2 regions of the Arthrobacter sp. TMN-49 genome follow, and region 1 is predicted to be linked to the other one. Evidence: riboswitches for the same ligand, from Rfam matches in the RefSeq annotation. Region 1 holds a riboswitch; the other holds the start of a gene.
The links. A riboswitch is a leader RNA that binds a small molecule or an ion and turns the genes downstream of it on or off. The one in region 1 is predicted to bind cyclic di-AMP.
Positions count from the first base shown of each region.

Region 2: another riboswitch for cyclic di-AMP. It lies ahead of ACX80E_RS00295 (aggregation-promoting factor C-terminal-like domain-containing protein); the one in region 1 lies ahead of ACX80E_RS08470 (NlpC/P60 family protein).

Region 1 covers NZ_JBTNDH010000014.1:67,061-70,806, forward strand. The annotation lists gene ACX80E_RS08460 (metal-dependent transcriptional regulator) at 153-848, shown strand; cyclic di-AMP (ydaO/yuaA leader) riboswitch at 964-1,199, shown strand; gene ACX80E_RS08465 (M23 family metallopeptidase) at 1,268-2,017, shown strand; cyclic di-AMP (ydaO/yuaA leader) riboswitch at 2,152-2,372, shown strand; gene ACX80E_RS08470 (NlpC/P60 family protein) at 2,377-3,180, shown strand.
Region 2 covers NZ_JBTNDH010000001.1:71,103-74,848, reverse strand. The annotation lists gene upp (uracil phosphoribosyltransferase) at 1-355, shown strand, start outside; gene ACX80E_RS00300 (formylglycine-generating enzyme family protein) at 463-1,251, opposite strand; gene ACX80E_RS00295 (aggregation-promoting factor C-terminal-like domain-containing protein) at 1,274-2,002, opposite strand; cyclic di-AMP (ydaO/yuaA leader) riboswitch at 2,005-2,201, opposite strand; gene ACX80E_RS00290 (MarR family winged helix-turn-helix transcriptional regulator) at 2,402-2,860, shown strand; gene ACX80E_RS00285 (MFS transporter) at 2,861-3,746, shown strand, end outside.

The DNA.
Region 1 (3,746 bases):
GTACTGACATCTTGGGCAAGATTCGCACACCATTACGGCACTATCGCGCGGCGCGCAGGCGCCGCAGGTTTCCGTCGGTAGCGCCAATCAGGCTAACGTAGAGGCGATAGCCTTTGCCCAAAAAACTCACCCAACAACAGGAGGATACTGCCGTGGCCGATCTGATTGACACGACCGAAATGTATTTGCGGACCATCCTGGAGTTGGAAGAAGAGAACATTGTGGCGCTGCGGGCACGCATTGCCGAGCGTCTGCACCACTCCGGGCCCACAGTTTCTCAGACCATTGGCAGGATGGAACGGGACGGGCTGGTGATAGTGTCCGGGGACAGGCACCTGGAGCTCACGACCGCCGGCCGGGACAAGGCCACCCGCGTGATGCGTAAACACCGGCTGGCCGAAAGGCTGCTCTCGGATGTGATCGGCCTTGACTGGGCCTACGTTCATGAGGAGGCCTGCCGTTGGGAACACGTCATGAGCGAACGCGTGGAGCAACGCCTGTTTGACTTGCTGGGCCGCCCGGCGGAGTCCCCCTACGGCAACCCCATTCCGGGGCTCGAAGAGCTCGGTGGGGACATTTCACCGTTGTTTGCGGCCGGCCTGGTGACACTTGTTGATGCCATGGTTAGCTATTCCCCCGAACAGCGGGTCATCATCCACCGGCTGTCCGAGCGGATCCAGGTGGATCCGGAGTTGTTGGTCCAGCTCGACGAGGGTGGGCTGCGCCCCGGCGCACAGATCTCCCTGGCCCAGGTGGGGGAGTACATTTCCGTGCGCGTGCCGGGGATCGAAGGGGCCTTGGAACTGCCTCCCGAGGTGGCCTCCCATATCTTCGTCGCCATGAGCTGACTCACGTTTATTGATAACAAAGGTAACGGAATTATTACGTTTACCGCTGGTACCGTATAGTAAGAAACAGGCGCTGTAATCAAAGCGTTACCGTTGGGCGACACCGAACCTTGCCTTCGCACAACGGCACAGTAATCGTTTAGGCAAGGGCGGGGGAACCACTTTCGGCAGGCGTGCAGTCTGCCTTGGGGTGAAGTCCGTATTCGAACACACAGCAAACTATTCGCTGACGCAGTCCATGGGGCGGCGCTATGGACAGACGTGTGTCTCGAGGCTGGGCCGGATCAAAAGCTCCACTCTCTGATCCGAATCCGACAGCTAACTTCGCAGGTGCATCATAAGAGAGGCTTTTAGTGTCAGAGGTAAAGCAGCGGGGGCGCCGTCGCGCGCCGTCGCCGGCCACTCATGAGCTTGTAGCGATGACTGGCAGCCGCCGTCAAGCACTTGCCGCAGAGCGTGCCAATTCGTCGTCGAACGTTTCCGTAGCCGCGTTGCTACGTGCCGGAGCAGCCAGCGGTGCCGGCCAGAAAATGGGCGTAGCCATGGCCGCCACGGGACTGGTCCTGGCCGTCACGTTGCCGTCCACGCAGGCCATAGACCAGCACCAGGTTGCGCCGGAATTCGCCGCAACTGCGCAGGCTCAGGCCGTGGTCACCGCATCGGCCGATATCCCCATAACTTTTGAGTCGCCAGAATTTGGTAGCGCCTTGAACCCCGATGGTCAGCTGAAGCAAACGTTGAAGGTCAATGCCTCCAACGTCGCCCCCGCTGCGTCCAAGGGAACCCTGTCCGCGCCGCTGGAGAGCCTTGTACCAAGCTCGCCGTTCGGCGGACGTGTCAGCCCCATCACGGGCCAGGTTGATGAACAACACACCGGCCAGGACTTTGCCATCCAGTGCGGCAACCAGGTGTTCGCCGCCGCCGGTGGAGTAGTCACCTTCTCCGGCTGGCACGACTTCGGTGGCGGAAACCGCGTGGTCGTTGACCACGGCAACGGCCTCTCCACCTCGTACAACCACATGAGCGAGAACAAGGTCAAGGTTGGCCAGAAGCTCGAACGCGGCGATCAGGTGGGCCTCAGCGGCACCACAGGCGCCTCGACCGGGTGCCACCTGCACTTCGAGGTCATTGTTGACGATGAAACAGTCGACCCCATGGGCTGGCTTTAATTCATCCACAGGCGCCATTTGATTACGACTTAGTCACACGACCGTGACCTGAACGTGACATTGCCTAATTTCTGTTGTAACGTCGTAATCGCGCTAACTTCGAATCAAGCTGGCGTCCGTGAGTGGATTGCCTAGCTCTGCCACTGCTCATGGTCCGTTCGTATCAATCGTCTGGCAGGGGCGGGGGAACCAAAAAACGGATTTCGCAGTTTTTTTGCAGAAGTCCTTGGGGTGAAGCCGCGACACGTTCAAACACGCAGAAGAAGACATTCTTTGTGCGCGCCAAAACGTGAAGCGGCCGGGTGACTCCCATCCGAATCCGACAGCTTACCTCGCAGGCATTGGGAGAGGAAACCTTCTTGGCTTCAAACACTGCCCTCGGGCGCCACCGCGCCGAGGTTGTTAAGACCAGCCCGATCTCCACCCTCACGAAAGCCGTCAGCTCAAACGTCGGCGGGGTTGGTCGTCAGGCGGCTGTTATCGCAGCTGCATCAGGACTAGTACTAACATCCGGTATCGCAGCAAACGCGGCTACTCCCACTGTGGAGCGCGCTTCTGATGGTGCTACAACGCTGAACATGAATACGGAGCACGTTTCCGCAATCACAGCAGCATCCACGGTGAAGATCTCCTTCGCCACCCCGTCGATCACCTCCACCCCGGCCCCTGTTGTTGAGGAACCGGTAGTTGTAGAGGCGCAAAGCAGCGACGTTGTTAGCGACGTTGCAGCACCTGTTGCAGAAAAGGCAGAAGAGGCAGTAGCGGCTCCCGTTGCCGCACCTGTTGCAACTGTCACCACCAAAGCTCCTGAGGCCAAGCCTGTCACCAAGAGCGGAATTGGCGCAACCATCGCCAGCGCCGCATTGGCTCAGATTGGCGTTGCTCAGGACTGCACCAAATTGGCAACCAACTCCTTGGCTGCCGCTGGCATCAACCACCACGGCTGGCCCGACAGCTACTTGAGCTTGGGACGTACGGTTTCCGCAGCCGAAGCTCAGCCCGGTGACTTGATCTACTATGCAGATGGCGGCATGGGCATGGCCCACATCGCTGTTTACATTGGCGACGGCAAGGCCGTACACGGTGGCTGGGGTGGCGGCACAACCGCTATCTTCTCCGCCAACGTCGGTTCAGGCCCCGTTTTCATCGCCATGGGTCACTAAGAACTTCTTTTTCAAGCAATGAACCCCGTCCTTCGACGGGGTTCATTGCTTTAATCAGCCTCGCCCGGGCCCGTTCGGCAGTGGTCCGGCGGCTGCTCGGCAGCTGTCCGCGGTTGGCCGGTTGAGTAATTCCAAGGGGTGTGTAGGTGTGGCGTCGCTATTTGAGGTGCAAGGGTGTCGAGAATCGGCGTATCTACCCAATCGTCATACTCGGCGGCCGCCCGCTGCACGAAAATGCCATAGCTTGACGGAAATGCCATAGTACAAACTATGGCATTTCCGTCAAGCTATGGCATTTTTTGCCAGGAGCCCGAAATGTTAGGAGATGACGCCGTCTACCAAGGTATGGGTACGGCGTGGCGTCGCAATTTGAGGTGCAAGGGTGTCCAGAATCGGCGAATCTAAGCGAATCTCATACTTGGAGATCAATCGTGTCCATCTACGACACCATCAAGGGCCAAGTCGACCTCGAACAACACGGCGGACGCCCCCCAATCGGCGTCACAGCTCGTGATAGCAAACGTCTGTTGTCGATGACGCCCGCGATCTGGCACAACAACCAAATC
Region 2 (3,746 bases), on a different contig from region 1:
GGTCGGCTTCTTGGGTATGGCCCGCAACGAGGAAACCCTCGAGGCCGTCACCTACGCCGAGCGTCTTCCCGAGGACCTCACGGGCCGCCAGGTGTACGTTCTGGATCCCATGCTGGCCACCGGCGGCACCTTGATCGAGGCTTTCAGGTTCCTGTTTGAGCGCGGCGCCGCGGACATCACGTGTATCTGCCTGCTGGCCGCACCGGAGGGTCTGGCCAAGCTTGAGGCCGCCCACGGCGACCGCGACAACGTGCATGTGGTCCTTGCCTCGATCGATGAAGGCTTGGATGAGAACGCTTATATTGTGCCCGGACTGGGCGACGCCGGTGACCGCCTCTACGGCGTAGCCGAATAGTCCCCAACCCCGGCCCCACTTCCCAAAAATGCCGCCGTTTGGCGGAAACGGCATAGGGCAAAACGTGGCATTTTCTTCAAACAGCGGCATTCTTCGCAAGGAGCCTCCTACAACAGCGAACGCAATGGCGTCCAGCCAACGGGCAACGGCCCCTTGATGGCGGCTCGGAGCTGGTCGGCCGCTGCCGACCAGCCCTGCGCTGCCGCGCCGCCGGCGTCACCAACGGCACCGCGGGCCACCCTGAAGCCCACATCCTCCAGGACGGCATCCGGTGCGCTGCCACGACGGACAGATGCCCGGGCGCTCCACGAGGGATCGTCCCAGCCGGCACCCCGCAGGCTCCTGTATTCGCCGTAGCGGGCCGTGTCAGCGTAGTTCCAGCACCATTCCCAAACGTTGCCGATCATGTCAAACAAGCCAAAGTCATTTGCGGCTTTCCCAGCAACGGGTTGCGGCCCCTGAACCTCATCCGTTGCCGTCCAGGCAATGCTCGCCAGCGAACCGTACGTGGGGGTGAGTGTCCCCGCCCTGGCCGCCCATTCCCATTCGGCCTCGGTGGGCAGCCTGTAGCCGTCGGCGCCAAGATCCCAGTTCACCTCACGGCCGTACACGCTGTAAACCGGCGCATATCCGGCCACGGCAGACGCCCTGTTGCACCACCGAACGGCGTCAAACCACGTGACCGGATGCATAGGCACGCCGGCAGGGAGCGGTGAGGCACCGGCGTCGTCCATCACGGAGCGCCAGGCGGCGGCGGTAACCTGCGTGCGGCCGAGGGCGAACGGCAGCAGCGCAACCTCCCGGGCGGAGCCTGTCCGGGCATCGCGGAGGGCAATGTTGCCGGCCGGAATCGCCATCAGGGCCAGTGCCGCCAGGCCCGAAACGTCACCAGCCACCGTGCCTCCTCTGAAAAGTTGTTTAGTACCAGCCCACGGATTCGGAGTGGGCCCAGGCGCCACAGGGTGAACCGTACCGTTCTTCGATGTAGCCCATGCCCCATCGAATCTGGGTCTGGTAGTTGGTGCTCCAGTCGCTGCCTTCGCTGTTCATCTTCTCAGCGGGCAGAGACTGGGCAATGCCGAAGGCCCCGCTCGAGGCGTTTTCTGCCGAGGTGAGCCATTCGGATTCGCGCTGCCAGAGCTGGGTGAGGCAGCTCATTTGGTCCGCGCCCCAGCCAAAGGAGGCCAGTTGTGTTGCGGCGTAGGCCTGAGCTGCTGCGGGGTCATCGACGGCAACGGCCTTCGGGGCAGCGGACTTGCTCGGAGCTACGGTCTTGACCTGCTCGGCCTTGACGGCGACAGGTGTTGCAGCGGCCGACGGCGAGGAGCTGACGGAGAGGCCGGGGAAGCTGATGGCGGCGTCCAGTGGCACTGATACGGCCGGTGCCGGAATTGAACTGTCCACGGCAGAAACCAGGCTGGTGTTGCCCTGGCCGGCAACAGTGTTCTCCCCGGACTGGGCCACGGATCCGGCTGCCACCAGTGCGCCCACGACTGCCACGGCGGCCAGGTACCTGGCTGCGACAGTCACGGGGGAGGTGGTCTTACTGACGGAGTGTGTTCCGGCTTTGGCGCCCGCCTGGCCAAAAAGCGACGGTCGGCGGGCCGAATCGGCGCGACGACGGCCGCGCTGCTGTGATGCAGACATAGTTGTAGCCTCTCTACGCCTGCGAGGTGAGCTGTCGGGAACGGACTAGAGAATCCGGCCACACAGGAATCACGGGCAGAGTGCACTGCCGGCAAGAACTGCGTTGGCTTAACCCCAAGGGCTTCCAGGTGGAAGGCCCGCAAAGATTGGGTCCCCCGTCTCTGCCATGGGTATGGAGGGAAATGGGCGGCGGCAGAGCTCGGCGATCCGTCCATTTGCGCCAAGAACCATGGATGATTCAGCGGGCACAAATCTCACAATAACCCAAACTCCCCACCATGTCACGTTTTGGTAACAACGTTTGTAGCAAGTGAGCAATCTGGCATTTACTTAGCAATGCTAACGATCTAGGGTTGGTAACTGAGAGTACAGAACTTTTTTTGAGGTAGCTGACACGTGATGACTGAAACTTCCCTAAGTAGGACGACGCCGGCGCGCAAGCCCATCGGGGTGGCGCCCCTGGCTGCCGAACTGCGGGTGGCGATCATGCACACCTCCCGCAGGCTGCGCGTCGAGGCAGCCACGAGGGAGATCAGCCCCGGGCAGTACTCGGTTCTGGCGGCCGTGCTGCAGGGGCCGCACACGGTGGGCCATCTGGCCGCGCGGGAACAAATACAAGCGCCCTCCATGACGCGGATTGTGAATGCCCTGACCGCGTCCGGGATGGTGAGCCGTGAGGAGAATCCCCAGGACAAGCGTCAGGTGCTGGTTCACATCACCGAGGCGGGGGCTGCTGCGTTGCTACGGGCACGCTCCAAGCGAACGGCGTGGCTGGCCCAACGCGTGGCCGCTCTCACCCCCGACCAGAGGACCACGCTGCACGAGGCGGCACTGATCTTGCAGGAGATGAGCGCATAAATGAGTTCCATGTTCCGTGCACTGAAGGTCTTTAACTACCGGCTCTGGGTGACTGGCGCCTTGGTGTCCAACATTGGCACGTGGATGCAGCGGGTTGCCCAGGACTGGCTGGTGCTGACCGTGCTCACCAATCATTCGGGCACAGCCGCCGGCATCACCACGGGCCTGCAGTTCTTGCCGATCGTCTTCCTTGGACCCTATGCGGGACTTCTGGGAGACCGGGTCAATAAACGGAAACTGCTGCTCATCACCCAGACAGCCATGGGACTCTGTGCGCTTTTGTTGGGAGTGCTGGTGGTCACGGGGGCCGTGCAACTGTGGCACGTCTATGTGTTGGCAACCCTGCTGGGCGTGGCCAGCGCCTTCGACGCCCCGTCACGGCAGGCGTTTGTCTCCGAAGTGGTCACTCAAGTGGACATACCCAACGCCGTGGCACTGAACAGCGCCTCCTTTAACCTGGCTCGCTTGGCAGGCCCCGGCGTCGCCGGTCTGGTGATTGCGCTGGTGGGGACTGGGCCAGCCTTCCTGATCAATGCGGCGAGCTTTGCCGCGGTGATCATTTCGCTGTGGCGCATGCGCACCCACGAGCTCATTCCGGCCGTGCGGGTACCCCGGGCCAAGGGGCAAATTCGCGAGGGATTCGCCTACATCAGGCATCGTCCGGATCTGATGATGATCATGGTGCTGGTGTTCCTGGTGGCCACTTTTGGAATGAACTTTCAGATCACCAACGCGCTCATGGCCACAACTGTTTTCCAGGTGGGACCGGGGGAGTACGGACTCCTTGGCTCGGTGATGGCCATCGGCACGCTGGCCGCGGCGTTGCTGGCCGCCCGGCGCAAAACCATGCGCATGCTGTACATCGTGGGCGGCGCACTGGCCTTTG